2 linked regions of the Rhodopseudomonas palustris HaA2 genome follow. The protein of the gene in region 2 interacts with the protein of the main gene of each other region in a pairwise test. Links are inferred from orthologs where the notes say so. Each region holds a gene or a part of one and is shown on either strand. Other genes may lie near its edges.

What was found.
Region 1: the proteins of hfq (region 2) and rho interact in binary tests that used the Escherichia coli proteins (3 or more experiments, as listed by UniProt). The link is inferred for Rhodopseudomonas palustris HaA2 from one-to-one orthologs.

The regions. Positions count from the first base shown.
Region 1 is NC_007778.1:433,567-441,141, forward strand. Bases 3,933-6,930 are described here. They hold rho (transcription termination factor Rho), read right to left. Parts: upstream 6,066-6,930; coding sequence 4,800-6,065; downstream 3,933-4,799. Other genes in these bases: mnmE (tRNA uridine-5-carboxymethylaminomethyl(34) synthesis GTPase MnmE), read right to left, coding at 3,933-4,691; hemJ (protoporphyrinogen oxidase HemJ), read right to left, coding at 6,341-6,781. In the rest of the region: 16S rRNA (guanine(527)-N(7))-methyltransferase RsmG, read right to left, coding at 1-203; tRNA uridine-5-carboxymethylaminomethyl(34) synthesis enzyme MnmG, read right to left, coding at 789-2,669; more of mnmE, read right to left, coding at 3,309-3,932; RPB_RS02005 (pyruvate, water dikinase regulatory protein), read left to right, coding at 7,233-7,575. UniProt on the Escherichia coli protein: Facilitates transcription termination by a mechanism that involves Rho binding to the nascent RNA, activation of Rho's RNA-dependent ATPase activity, and release of the mRNA from the DNA template.
Region 2 is NC_007778.1:3,272,648-3,280,081, forward strand. What follows is about bases 2,434-5,290. They hold hfq (RNA chaperone Hfq), read right to left. Parts: upstream 4,058-5,290; coding sequence 3,809-4,057; downstream 2,434-3,808. Other genes in these bases: hflX (GTPase HflX), read right to left, coding at 2,434-3,797; RPB_RS14505 (D-amino-acid transaminase), read right to left, coding at 4,236-5,093; RPB_RS14510 (sigma-54-dependent transcriptional regulator), read right to left, coding at 5,129-5,290. Also shown: gyrA (DNA gyrase subunit A), read right to left, coding at 1-2,243; more of hflX, read right to left, coding at 2,424-2,433; more of RPB_RS14510, read right to left, coding at 5,291-6,496; RPB_RS14515 (sensor histidine kinase NtrY-like), read right to left, coding at 6,514-7,434. UniProt on the Escherichia coli protein: RNA chaperone that binds small regulatory RNA (sRNAs) and mRNAs to facilitate mRNA translational regulation in response to envelope stress, environmental stress and changes in metabolite concentrations.

The sequences.
Region 1 (7,575 bases), 2.8 Mb from region 2 along the record:
GAGTCGGCGACATGCCGGGTCCAGAGCTGCGGCAGCGTCGACGGCGCCACCAGATTGGTCTTGGCCTGCCACAGGCGGAGCAGATCCAGATAGGCATCGAGCCGCGTCTCTGTTTCACGTGAAACGGGGGTGAGCCTCAGTGCCTGCGCCTTGTCGGCAGCGTCGGGCTGGGCGGCTGTCTGCGGCGAATGTCGCGAGGCCATCGGCCGGGGTCTCGGGGGTTCGAGGATCGGTGTGGATTACACATAAGCCGCCGCGGCGATTCCAGCCACTGTTTGGTCGGGCGCCGGGAGTGATTGCGATGAGTTTTTGCGCCGGTTGGCAGATCCCCAACAATGTGAGCCCGGAACAACGCCCGACGCTTGCGAGAGGCTCGTCCAGAACGTGGCGGCCGTTCTCACAGACGCCCCACCCGCGTCGCCCTCACCCCGACCCTCTCCCGCAAGCAGGAGAGGGAGCGCGCCGTGCCTGTGGAGGGGCTACCGCCTCGTTCAAAGCTCGGAGCCCGGGCACGGGGCTGAGACATCACCATTTCAATGCCGTGGCGTGTTTTATTCGATCCGGCACCCATTCTGGCACGGACGTCCCACCCGCACTGCCGGCTCCCTCTCCCGCTTGCGGGAGAGGGCTGGGGTGAGGGCGACGCGGGCACAGCGATTGTGTTCGATCACCCGGTGACCTCACCGGATGCCCAAGCCGGTCGATCGACGAGCTTCAAGGCGCCCAACGAGCCGATCCGGCCCCGCAAACGAGGCGGCGCGCTGTTTCACGTGAAACAGCGGCCTCGCCTAGCCTTCGCCGTCCACCACCGCCGGCCGCTTCCGCGCTTCTCGCCGCAGATAGGCCGCCAGAATGCCGAGCGCCGCGGGGGTGATACCGTCCAGGCGACCCGCCTGCCCGACCGTGCGTGGCCGGTGCCGCTCCAGCCGGCCCCGCGCCTCGTTCGACAGTCCGGGCACCTGCGCATAGTCGACATCGGTCAGCAGCAGGCCCTCATCGCGCCGGAACGCGGCGACGTCGGCGACCTGGCGCTCCAGATAGACGGCATACTTGGCGTCGATCTCGACATGCCCGGCGATCGACGGCGAAACCGCCGCCAGTTCCGGCCAGATCGCCCTCACCTGCGGCCATTCGATCTCCGGATAGGACAGCAGATCGAACGCCGAGCGCCGCTGGCCGTCGCGATTGAGCGACAGCCCATGCCTGGCCGCCTCGTTCGGCGTGATCGCCAGCGACTGCGCCAGCGCCTTGGCCTCGGCCAGCGCCGCCATTTTGCCGCGGTGGAACGCCGCCCGCTCCGTCCCGACGCAGCCCAGCGCCAGACCCTTGTCGGTCAGCCGCTGATCGGCATTGTCGGCCCGCAGCGTCAGGCGATACTCCGCCCGGGAAGTGAACATCCGGTACGGCTCGGAGATACCGCGGGTCACCAGATCGTCGATCATCACCCCGAGATAGCCGTCGGCGCGGTCGAACACGACGCCCTCGCCGCCGCCGGCCGCCAGCGCCGCGTTCAACCCGGCGACCAGGCCCTGCGCCGCGGCCTCTTCATAGCCGGTGGTGCCGTTGATCTGGCCGGCCAGATACAGCCCGCGCAACCGCTTGGTCTGCAACGTCGGCTCCAGCTCGCGCGGATCGACATGATCGTATTCGATCGCATAGCCCGGCCGCAGCATCACGGTGCGCTCCAGGCCCGGGATCGTGGCCAGGATCGCGCGCTGCACCTCTTCGGGCAGCGAGGTCGAGATCCCGTTGGGATAGACGGTCGGATCGTCGAGCCCTTCCGGCTCGAGGAAGATCTGGTGGCCGTCGCGGTCGCCGAATTTGACGATCTTGTCCTCGATCGACGGGCAATAGCGCGGCCCCGACGACTGGATCTGCCCGGAATACATCGGCGAGCGATGCACATTGGCGCGGATCACCTCGTGGGTCGCGGGCAGCGTCCGGGTGATGCCGCATTCGATCTGCGGCGTGGTGATCGCCGGCGTCAGCACCGAGAACGGCTCCGGCGGATCGTCGCCGGGCTGCATCTCGACCGCGCCCCAGTCGATGGTGCGGCCGTCGAGCCGCGGCGGCGTCCCGGTCTTGAGGCGGCCGAGCGCGAGACCCAGCGCCTCGAACGAGGCCGACAGCCCGAGCGCCGGCGCCTCATCGATCCGGCCGGCCGGCCAGCACTGTTCGCCGAGATGGATCAGCCCGCGCAAAAAGGTGCCGGTGGTGATGACGACCGCGCCGGCCACAAGCTCGCGGCCGTCAGCCAGACGAATCCCGGTGACCCGGCCCGCCTCGTTCAGCAGCGTGTCCGCCTCGCCCTCGATCACGCGGAGATTGGCGGTGGCGCGGATCGCGGCCTGCATCGCGGCGGCGTAGAGCTTGCGGTCGGCCTGGGCGCGCGGTCCGCGCACCGCCGGGCCCTTGCGCCGGTTCAGCATCCGGAACTGGATGCCGCCGGCATCGGCCACCCGGCCCATCAGCCCGTCCAGCGCGTCGACTTCGCGAACCAGATGCCCCTTGCCGAGACCGCCGATCGCCGGATTGCACGACATCGCGCCGACAGTGGCGAAGCGATGCGTCACCAGCGCGGTGGCGGCGCCGAGCCGCGCCGCTGCAGCCGCGGCTTCGCAGCCGGCATGGCCGCCGCCAATGACGATGACATCGTAGGAATTGCGCATGGCCGGCTTGTAGCGCAGCTTTTCCCGGCTTTGAAGCGGTATTGGATTCGGCCGTGTTTCACGTGAAACGCGAGTGCGTTGGTCTCCGGGAATCAGCCCCGGCGACGCGCCTCGTCACCACAGCACAACGCCTTGGTGAGGAGGCGCGAAGCGCCGTCTCGAACCATGGGCGGACGGGAATGGGTCGCCCTCCTTCGAGAGGCCCGGCTTCGCCGGGCTCCTCAGAACGCTTCATCGACTGATTGAAGGAATGCGGCCTTCTCGCGTGCAGAGTTGTCATCCTGAGTGCGCGCGTAGCGCGCCTCGAAGGATGCGGCCCAGGCGCCTGCGGCTCATCCTTCGAGGCCGCCGCGCCGCGCACAGCGCGGCCCGGCGGCACCTCAGGATGACGGCGGCATTTGGTCGCGAGCGCTGATTCCATCAAAACCGCTCCAGATGACGATTCAATTTCATGTCAGGGTCAAACTGCTGCAAGCAATCGACGCGCAAGGCTTGTTTCACGTGAAACAATCCCGGCAGCGGCCCACGGCGCAGCCATCGCCAGATCGCAGTCGAAATCCGGTTTCGGCCTGCCGGTCGGGCTTCGATCGGAACCTATCAAGAAATGAATATATTTATATTTATATATTCTCGACAATCTCACTTGCCGATGCAGAACCGGCCAAAGATCTCGCCGAGCACGTCTTCGACATCGACCCGGCCGAGCAGCCGCCCCAGCGCTCCCGCAGCCAGCCTGAGTTCCTCCGCAACCAACTCCGGTGCCAAGCCCACAGTCATGCTGCACCGCAGCATGACCTCGGCCTGTTGCAGCAAAAGCCGATGCCGCTCCCGGCTGATCACCGCGGCCTCCCCGCTCGCCGCAAAATACTGCGCAGCGAATCCCGCCAGCGCCTCGACCATATCGCCGACGCCATCGCCCCGCTTCGCCGAAATCCCAAACGCTTCCCTTGCGGCAACGTTGCCTTCGGTTTGCCACAGGTTTGCCGCAAGACCCGCGCCGCCAGAATCGGCTCCAACGGTATCGGCCTGCGGCACCAAATCGATCTTGTTCCGCACCCGCCAGACTGGCGCCGAGCCCTCGACCGCTACGTCGATCGCCTCATCCGCGCCGAGCCACAACACCAGGTCCGCCTCCGCGGCTCGCGCCTTCGCCCGGCGCACGCCCTCCTGCTCGACCGAATCCTCGCTCTCACGAATCCCCGCAGTGTCGATCAACGTCACCGGATAACCGCCGAGATCGAGCTGCACCTCGATCACATCACGCGTCGTGCCGGCATGCGGCGACACGATCGCGACCTCGCGGCGCGCCAGACGATTGATCAGCGTCGATTTGCCGACATTCGGCGGCCCCGCGATCGCGACCACCAGCCCGTCCCGCAGCCGTTCGCTTTTGCCCTGTGCCGCAAGCACTTCTGCAATCTCGCCGTGCAGCGTCGCGATCGTCCGCAGCGCCGGCGCCATCAGCTCGCCCTGCACGTCGCCTTCGTCGGCGAAATCGATCCCGGCCTCGATCAGTGCCAGCGCCTCGATGATCTGCGCCCGCCATCGCCGCGCCCTGTCGCCGAGCAGACCGCCGAGCTGCCGCACCGCGAGCCGTCGCTGCGCCTCGGTGTCGGCGTGAATCAGATCGTCGAGCCCTTCGGCTTCGGTGAGATCGAGCTTGCCGTTCTCGAATGCGCGCCGCGTGAACTCGCCCGGCTCCGCCGGCCGCACATCGTCGAAGGAAGCCAAAGCCTTGACCAACGCGGCCAGCACCGCGCGGCCGCCATGGATGTGAAACTCGGCCACATCCTCGCCGGTCGCGCTCGCCGGCGCGGCGAACCACAGCACCACGGCGTCGTCGATAAGCTCATGATTTACATCGCGAATCCGAACCCGCCGCACAGTCCGCGGCGGCGGCAATGCCCCCGTCAGCGCGGCCAGCACGTCCCTGGCGCGCGCGCCCGACACCCGCACGATCGCCAGCGCCGACGGCAGCCGGCCGGACGCGAGGGCGAAGATGGTCTGGTCGTTCGGATGCATCGGTCTGTCTTGCCGAGTGCCACCGTCCGACGCAACGCTCAATCGCACGCAGCAAAAAGGGCGCCCGTTTCGGGGCGCCCTCGCAGACTTGCTTCCAACCGCGGTCGATCAGGTGTTCATCGACTCGAAGAATTCGGCGTTGTTCTTGGTGTTGCGCAGCTTGTCGAGCAGGAAGTCGATCGCGTCCATGGTGCCCATCGGATTGAGGATGCGGCGCAGCACGTACATCTTCTTCAAGAGTTGCGGATCGGTGATCAGCTCTTCCTTGCGGGTGCCGGAGCGCGAGATGTCTATCGCCGGGAAGGTGCGCTTGTCCGAGACCTTGCGGTCGAGGATCAGTTCGCTGTTACCCGTGCCCTTGAACTCTTCGAAGATCACTTCGTCCATGCGCGAGCCGGTATCGACCAGCGCGGTGGCGATGATGGTGAGCGAGCCGCCCTCTTCGATGTTGCGCGCGGCGCCGAAAAAGCGCTTCGGCCGCTGCAGCGCATTGGCGTCGACGCCGCCGGTCAGCACCTTGCCGGAGGACGGCACCACCGTGTTGTAGGCGCGGCCCAGACGCGTGATCGAGTCGAGCAGGATGACGACGTCGCGGCCGTGTTCGACCAGCCGCTTGGCCTTCTCGATCACCATCTCGGCGACCTGGACGTGGCGCACCGCGGGTTCGTCGAAGGTCGAGGACACCACCTCGCCCTTCACCGAGCGCTGCATGTCGGTGACTTCTTCCGGCCGCTCGTCGATCAGCAGCACGATCAGATAGCATTCCGGATGATTGGCGGTGATCGAATGCGCGATGTTCTGCATCAGCACGGTCTTGCCTGTGCGCGGCGGCGCCACGATCAGCGCGCGCTGACCCTTGCCGATCGGCGCCACGATGTCGATCACCCGCGCCGACAGATCCTTGCGGGTCGGATCGTCGATCTCGAGCCGGAAGCGCTCGTCCGGAAACAGCGGCGTCAGATTGTCGAAATTGACCTTGTGCTTGGACTTCTCGGGGTCCTCGAAGTTCAGCGTATTGACCTTGAGCAGCGCGAAGTAGCGTTCGCCTTCCTTCGGACTGCGGATGTGGCCCTCGATGGTGTCGCCGGTGCGCAGGCCAAAACGGCGGATCTGGGACGGCGAAACGTAGATGTCGTCCGGACCCGGCAAATAGTTGGCATCGGGCGAACGCAGGAAGCCGAAGCCGTCGGACAGAACCTCGACGACGCCTTCACCGATGATATCGGTTTCCTTGGCCGACAGTTGCTTCAGGCAGGCGAACATCAGCTCCTGCTTGCGCATCGTGCTGGCATTCTCGACCCCCAGCTCTTCGGCGAACGAGACGAGCTCGGCCGGCGTCTTGGCCTTGAGGTCTGAAAGTTTCATTTCCCGCATTGGGATGGTCCTGTGGAATAAAACCGAGAGAGGGGATTCGTCAGCGGAAGAGAGCGGGGGACTGGAAAATACAGAGAGGCCGCAGGTCTTCGGGTCGATGACGTCTTTGAGCAAGGAAGGTGCGGAGAGGCTTCAAACCCGATGCGGCGGCCGGTTCAAACAAAACCAGATCGCAACCACATTCGCCTGCTTTTAGGTGGGACAGCCGAACTATAGAAAATCGTCAGGCCGCACGCAAGGCGTTCAGTGTCCCGCCATCGCCCGATTTTTCGCCATCAGAACGGCTTGACGATCACAAAGATCACTGCGGCGATCATCAGAACCGTGGGTATCTCGTTGATCACCCGATAGAATTTATGTGTCCGCGTGTTCCGGTCTGCGGCGAAATCGCGCACGTAGCGCCCCAGCATCAGGTGGATCACCGTCATCAGCACCACCGCGCCGAGCTTGGCGTGAAACCAGCCGGAGGTGAAATAGCTCTGCTCCCAGGCGATCACCAGGCCGGCGGCCCAGGCGACCATCATGGCCGGATTCATGATCGCCTTGTACAGCCGGCGTTCCATGATCTTGAAGGTCTCGGACTGAACCGAGCCGATCTCTGCGCTGCAGTGGTAGACGAACAGCCGCGGCATGTAGAGCATTCCGGCCATCCACGAGATCACCGCGACGACGTGCAGGGTCTTCACCCAAAGATAGATATCGGTCCAGTCGATCATCGGTCGCCCCACCGGCCGCGCGGAATTCCAGAGCCGATCTGGAACGCACCGCCCGCACAGCGCGTTACTCGAATGCGCGATCACGGAGTTTTCCGCAAGCTCCACTCCTCTAAACAATATTTATAGATTCTTAGGGTTTGAGTCGTAGTGTCGGGGGATTGTGCCGGCGCAACAGACGCTGCGGCTTGTCCTTGCACCATCCACATGTGCACAGCCCAGGGCGATGTCTGCCTGAAACGGCTTGGACCTTTGAACACGGGCGCTCGCGCCGTGATCCGGTCTCTTTATCAAGAGACAAATCCACATTCACCCGCTAACCTCGACACCATCCCGTGACGATTTCCTCACCCGAGGCCTGTGAAGAAAAAACCGGGTTATCCCGCCCGTGCCGGCCGCGGGGCCGCCATCCGGCGGCTTTCGCCCCGTTGTTCACAGGATACACAGGGTCATGATGCTGACCGACGGCAGCTATTTTCATCTCCATCTGGTGTCCGACTCGACCGGCGAAACCTTGATCACGGTGTCCCGCGCGGTCGCGGCGCAATACGCCAATGTCAATGCGGTGGAGCACGTCTACCCGCTGGTGCGCAGCCAGAAGCAGCTCGACCGCGTGCTGCAGGAGATCGAGGAATCGCCCGGCATCGTGCTGTTCACCCTGCTGGAGGGTGAACTGGTTGCCCGGCTCGAAGCCAAGTGCCAGGAGATCAACAGCCCGAGCCTGTCGATCATCGGCCCGGTGATGCAATTGTTCGAGGCCTATCTCGGCGCCTCCACCACCGGCCGGGTCGGCGCGC
Region 2 (7,434 bases):
AGCGAGATCACCTTGTCCTCGGGCGCTAGAGCAATGCCGCGCACGCCCATGGATGAACGACCTTGGAAGACTCGGACACCGAATTCCTTGCCGTCTCTTTGGTCCGAGACAGGAAATCGAATGCACTGACCATTGGCAGTTGTCAGCAACACGTCGTCGCGCTCGGTGCAGATCTGCACGTCGACGATCGCCTCGCCGTCGTCGAGCTTCATCGCGATGATGCCGGAGCGGCGCACGTCGACGAAGTCGGACAGCTTGTTGCGGCGGACATTGCCGCCGGTGGTCGCGAACATCACGTCGAGCGCGGCCCAGGACTGCTCGTCCTCCGGCAGCGGCATGATCGTGGTGATGCGCTCGCCCTGCTCCAGCGGCAGGATGTTGATCAGCGCCTTGCCGCGGCCGTTCGGCGGCGCGATCGGCAGCCGCCACACCTTTTCTTTGTAGACCTGGCCGCGCGACGAGAAGAACAGCACCGGCGTGTGCGTCGAGGCGACGAACAGCCTGGAGACGAAATCCTCCTCGCGGGTCGCCATGCCGGAGCGGCCCTTGCCGCCGCGGCGTTGCGCCCGATAGGTCGACAGCGGCACGCGCTTGACGTAGCCGGCGTGCGACACCGTCACCACCATGTCCTCGCGCTGGATCAGGTCCTCGTCTTCGACCTCGCCTTCCTGCTCGATGATCACGGTCTTGCGCGGCGTGGCGAATTCCGTCTTCACCGCGATCAGTTCGTCCTTGACGATGGTCTGCACCCGCGCCCGCGAACGCAGGATGTCGAGATAGTCGGCGATCTCGAGCGCGAGCTTGTCGAGTTCCTCGGCGATTTCCTCGCGACCCAACGCCGTCAGGCGCTGCAGCCGCAGATCGAGGATCGCCTTGGCCTGCTCGAACGACAGCCGCGCGGTGCCGTCCTCGTTGAGCTTGTGGCGCGGGTCGTCGATCAACGTGATCATCGCGGCGACGTCGGCCGCCGGCCAGTCGCGCGACATCAGGGTTTCGCGCGCCGTGTTCGGATCGGGCGAATTGCGGATGACGCGAATGATCTCGTCGATATTCGCCACCGCGATGGCGAGGCCGACCAAAATATGAGCGCGGTCGCGCGCCTTGTTCAGCAGATATTTGGTCCGCCGCGTGACCACCTGCTCGCGGAACGCGACGAACAGCGTCAGCAGATCCTTGAGGTTCATCAGTTGCGGACGGCCGGCGTCGAGCGCCACCATGTTGGCGCCGAAATTGGTCTGCAGTGGCGTGAAGCGGTAGAGCTGGTTCAGCACCACGTCCGGCACCGCGTCCCGCCGCAGCTCGATCACGACGCGGAAGCCGTCGCGGTCGGATTCATCGCGCAGATCGGAGATGCCCTCGATCTTCTTCTCGCGCACCAGATCGGCGATCCGCTCGACCATGGTGGCCTTGTTCACCTGGTAAGGGATCTCCGAGATGATGATCGCCTCGCGGTCCTTGCGGACCGTTTCGATCTCGACCTTGCCGCGCATCACGATCGAACCGCGGCCGGTGTGGTAGGCGAGACGAATGCCGGCGCGGCCGAGAATGATGCCGCCGGTCGGGAAGTCGGGGCCCGGGATGATGACGTTCAGATCGTCGATCGACAGCGCCGGATCGTCGATCAATGCGATACAGGCGTCGATCACCTCGCCGAGATTGTGCGGCGGAATGTTGGTCGCCATGCCGACGGCGATGCCGCCGGCGCCGTTGACCAGCAGGTTCGGGAACTTCGCCGGCAGCACCTGCGGCTCGTTGAACGAGCCGTCGTAGTTGTCCTGATAGTCGACGGTGTCCTTGTCGAGATCGTCGAGCAGCAATTGCGCGATCTTGGTCAGGCGCGATTCGGTGTATCGCATCGCGGCCGGCGCGTCGCCGTCGACCGAGCCGAAATTGCCCTGACCGTCGATCAGCGGCACGCGCATGGAAAAGTCCTGCGCCATGCGCACCATCGCGTCGTACACCGACTGGTCGCCGTGCGGGTGATACTTACCGATGACGTCGCCGACGGTGCGCGCCGATTTGCGATACGGCTTGTTCCACTCGAATCCGTTCTCGTACATGCCGAAGAGAATCCGGCGATGCACCGGTTTCAATCCGTCGCGCGCATCCGGCAGCGCTCGCGCCACGATCACGCTCATCGCGTAATCGAGATAGCTGCGCTTCATCTCGTCGAGAATGGATACGGGGCGAATATCCGAGGGCGCCTGAGGCTCCCCGGGCTTCTCGTCGTCTTTGTCGGACAAGGGTGAGTTCCGGTCAGATTCTGATGCGAATCATATACCGCATCGAGGCCGCGCAAGCCACCCTCGCGGTCGCCTTTTCGCGGCTTTTTCCAGCCGATTTTCCAATGACTTAGCCGGAGTTTGGCTGGGCGCCCGAAGCGCCTTCCCGGATCGCCCCGAAACGTCGGCGGCGCGCCCCGATCAGTCCTCGCGCAGCACCGCGCCGAAGCGCTCGACGACGACGTCGCGCTTGGTCTCGTCGACCCGCACCGTCATGGCGTAGCGGCCGTCGCGCAGCTCCTTGGACAGCACCTCGGCGTTGCGATGCAGCCAGCTCACGCCGGCCCCGTCGGCGGCGTCGATGGTCAGGTCGAGCACCGAACGCCAGGCCGCCAGCCGCTGCTCGATCGCCAGCAACAGCTCGTCGACGCCCTCGCCGCTCACCGCCGACACCATGAAGCACGGGCGATCCTCGGACCGCCGCGCCGCGATGTTGCGCAGCTCTTCGCGCTGCTCCGGCTCGAAGCGGTCGATCTTGTTCCAGATTTCGAGGATGCGCCCGCCGTCGGCCTCGACGCCGAGCTGGCGCAGCACCGCGTCGACGTCGCGCTCCTGGGCCTCGGCATCTTCGTGCGAGATGTCGCGGACGTGCAGGATCAGATCGGCTTCCAGCACCTCCTCCAGCGTGGCGCGGAACGCCGCAACGAGTTGGGTCGGGAGGTTGGAAATGAAACCCACGGTGTCGGACAGCATCGCCTTGCCGCCGTGCGGCAAGGTCAAGGCGCGCAGCGTCGGGTCCAGCGTCGCGAACAGCATGTCGGCGGCCTGCACGTCGGCGCGGGTCAGCCGGTTGAACAGCGTCGACTTGCCGGCATTGGTGTAGCCGACCAGTGCGACGACGCGATACGGCACGCGCTGGCGGCCGGCGCGGTGCAGCCGCCGCGTCGCCTGCACCTTCTTCAGTTCGTTTTCGAGCCGCGAGATTCGATCGCCGATCAGCCGCCGGTCGGCCTCGATCTGGGTTTCGCCGGGGCCGCCCATGAAGCCGAAGCCGCCGCGCTGGCGTTCGAGATGGGTCCAGGATCGCACCAGCCGCGAGCGTTGATAGTTCAGATGCGCGAGTTCGACCTGCAGCGCGCCTTCCTTGGTCTTGGCGCGGCGGCCGAAGATCTCCAGGATCAGCCCGGTACGATCGAGCACCTTGGCGCTCCACGCCTTCTCCAGATTGCGCTGCTGGATCGGCGACAGCGCGCAATCCATCACCACGAGATCGGCCTCGTGGCCTTTGATGATGCCGAGGATCTCTTCGACCTTGCCCTTGCCGAGATAGGTCGCCGGGCGGATCTGACTGATCGGCGTCAGCACCGCCTCGGCGATCTCCAGATCGATGGCGCGCGCAAGCCCCGCCGCCTCGTCGAGGCGGGCGTCGCTGTCGCGCACGGCATTCATTCCGCCGGCATCGGGATCGGTCTTGCGGACACGAAGATACGGCCCGACGACGATTACCCGCCCGGTCTGGCCGTCTGTCGCCGACCGCGGCCGGTCGGCGCCCCCGTCAAAGCTGCGGGGTTCCAATCAGGACCTTCTCAAGCTGGAGAATCCTCGCCGCCTTCGAACAACTGGATCGGCGCGCCTGGCATAATCGTCGAAATCGCATGCTTGTAGACCAGCTGCGAATGACCATCGCGCCGCAGCAACAGGCAAAAATTATCGAACCAAGTGACAATGCCTTGCAATTTGACCCCGTTCACCAGGAAAATCGTCAAAGGAGTCTTGGTCTTTCGAACGTGGTTCAGGAAGGTGTCTTGTAGATTTTGTGCGCGGTCTGCCGCCATTTTTATTCCCGCAATTGGAATTGTCTTTTTTTGCCGCGGCGCGTCTCTCTGCGGAGCTTCACCTCGGTTGTCGGCCCCCCTGAGATCCCCCTCCGGAGGCTGACAAGGAGATTAGACGGCACGCGTGCTTGTTAGGCAAGCAGCTAAATCGGACGCCGTGCTGCGCGCGACACAAAATTCAGGAAAAGGCCGCAAATCGGTGAAACTGTTCGCGCAGGCGGCGGGCAACTGGGCCCGGCGTGCCACTTCCGATGGCATGGCCGTCGATCGCGACCACCGGCATCACGATCATGCTCGCCGCCGTGACGAAGGCCTCTGCTGCGTCGGCCGCCTCGGCGGGCGTGAACGGACGCTCCTCGAACCGGATCTGCAGCGCCTCCAGCGCCTCGATCAGCACGCCCCGGGTGATACCCGACAGAATCCCCGAGCTGTCGGGCCGGGTCACCACCCGCCCCTGCTTGGTGACGATCCAGGCATTGCTCGACGAGCCTTCGGTGACGAAGCCGTCGCCGTCGACATACCAGGCTTCGTAGGCGCCGGCTTCGCGTGCCGCCTGCTTCGCCAGCACATTCGGCAGCAGCGCGGTCGACTTGATGTCGACCCGCGGCCAGCGATTCTCCGGCACGGTGATCACCTTGATGCCGCGCGCCGCATTCTCCGCGCCCTTGGCCGGATTGATCGTGCGCGCGGTCACCACCAGACTGGGCTTCACACGGCTCAGCGGAAAACCGTGGTCCCGCCGCGCAACGCCGCGGCTGATCTGCAGATAGACGATCCCGAAGCGCACGCGATTACGCCGCACCACCTCGTGCAGGATCACAGCCAGCGACGACAGCGGCATCGGCAGCGCGATCCGCAATTCGCTCAGGGATCGCTGCAGCCGCGTCAGATGCCGCGGCATGTCGACCAGCCGGCCGTCGCGCACCTCGCAGACCTCGTAGACGCCGTCGGCAAACTGATAGCCGCGATCCTCGATGCTGACGCTGGCGTCGCGCATCTCCTGATAGCGGCCGTTCACATAGGCGATGCGCGACATCGAGCAATTCCGGTTGAGAGGTCAGAGAAAAACGATCAGCCGACGCCGAGCGCCTTGAGCTTGCGATGCAGCGCCGAGCGCTCCATGCCGACGAATTCGGCGGTGCGCGAGATGTTGCCGGAGAACCGGCTGATCTGCGCGATGAGGTAGTCGCGCTCGAACACCTCGCGGGCCTCGCGCAGCGGCAGCCCCATGATGTGCTCGCCATTGTTGCCGGTCGGCATCGTCGGCACCATCGAGCCGACGTCCTGCGGCAGCATGTCGGCGGTGATCACCGCATCCGGGCCGCCGCCGGCGAGGATCATCACCCGCTCGACATTGTTGCGGAGCTGACGGACGTTGCCCGGCCAGACATGCGACTGCAGCACGGCCATCGCATCCTGCCCGATCTGCCGCTTCGGCAGGCCGGTCGCTGCCGAAATCTGGTCCATGAAATACTCGATCAATTCGGGAATGTCCTCGCGCCGTTCCGACAGCGGCGGCACCCGGATCGGCACCACCGACAGCCGGTGATACAGGTCCTCGCGGAAGCGTCCCTCGGCGATCTCCTCTTCGAGATTGCGCGCCGTCGACGAGATGATGCGAACGTCGACATTGACCTTGGCGGTGCCGCCGGAGCGCTGGAAGGTCTGCTCGACCAGCACCCGCAGGATCTTGTTCTGGGTCTCGCGCGGCATGTCGGCGATTTCGTCGATGAACAGCGTGCCGCCATGGGCCTCTTCCAGCGCTCCCGCCTTGCGCGCGTGCTCGCCGTTCGGCTCGATGCCGAACAGCTCGACCTCCATCCGCTCCGGCGTGATCGCGGCGGCGTTGATCACCACGAACGGGCCATCGGCGCGGCCGGAGGCGTTGTGCAGCGTCCGCGCCGCGAGTTCCTTGCCGGCCCCCGACGGGCCGACGATCAGAATCCGGCTGTTGGCCTTGGCGGCGCGCTCGATGGTCTGGCGCAACTGGTTCATGCAGGCCGAGCGGCCCATCAGCGTCGAGGCCGACGGCGCCTGCTGCTTCAGTTCGCGCACCTCGCGTTTCAGCCGCGAGGTCTCCAGCGCACGCGTCGCGACCAGAAGCAGGCGGTCGGATTTGAACGGCTTCTCGATGAAGTCGTAGGCGCCGCGTTTGATCGCCGCCACCGCGGTCTCGATGTTGCCGTGGCCGGAGATCATCACCACCGGCACCTCGGCGTGCTCCTTCTTGATCTGCTCGAGCAACTGCAGGCCGTCGAGCTTGCTGCCCTGCAGCCAGATGTCGAGGAAGATCAAATTCGGACGCCGGTTCGCGATCTCCGCCAACGCGGAATCGCTGTCGCGCGCGGTGCGCGACGTGAAGCCTTCGTCCTCGAGAATGCCGGCGACGAGATCGCGGATATCCGCTTCGTCATCGACGATCAAAATGTCATTCGCCATTTGTCGAGCCTGTCATTCTAGCCGCTGTTCGCCGCTTCTATCTTCGGTTCGTTGCCGGCCTTGGCTTTTGGTTCACCGGCAGGCGGTGCCACGGGCTGTCCGGACATCGCAAATCGTAACCGCATCCACGCGCCACGTTGCCCGGGCCGGAAGTCGGATGCGTCGTTGAGTTCGATGCCGCCGCCATGATCGACCAGCACGCGCCCGACGATCGCGAGCCCGAGGCCGGTGCCCTTCTCGCGCGTGGTCACGTAGGGTTCGAGCAGGCGTGAGCGGCTTTGTTTGGGCAGACCGATGCCGTTGTCGACGACGTCGATGACGACGTCGTCGCCGTCGCGCGCCGCCACCACCTCGATCCTGCCCTTGCCGAGTTCCTCCGGCGGCACCGCCTCGATCGCCTCGGCCGCGTTCTTGATGATGTTGGTCAACGCCTGCGAAATCAGACGGCGGTCGAACCGCGCCCGCAGCGGGTCGTCCTTGATCTCGGTCTCGATCTCGACCTCGGGATGGCCGACGCGCATCAGGAACACCACCTGGCGCACGGTGTCGGCGACATCCTCGCCTTCGATTACCGGCTTCGGCATCCGCGCGAAGCGCGAGAATTCGTCGACCATGCGGCGGATGTCGTCGACCTGGCGCACGATGGTGTCGGTGCACTGCTCGAAGATGCCCTTGTCCTCGACGATCACCTTGCCGAACTTGCGCTTGATCCGCTCCGCCGACAGCTGGATCGGGGTCAGCGGGTTCTTGATCTCGTGCGCGATCCGGCGCGCGACATCGCCCCAGGCCGAGGTCCGCTGCGCCGACACCAGCTCGGTGATATCGTCGAGCGTGATGATGTAGCTGTCGCGGGCGTGGCCGGTCTGCTCGGCCGTGACGCGCACCGAGAGAATGCGTTCGCGGCCATCGCGGGTGATGGTGATCTGGCCCTGCACCAG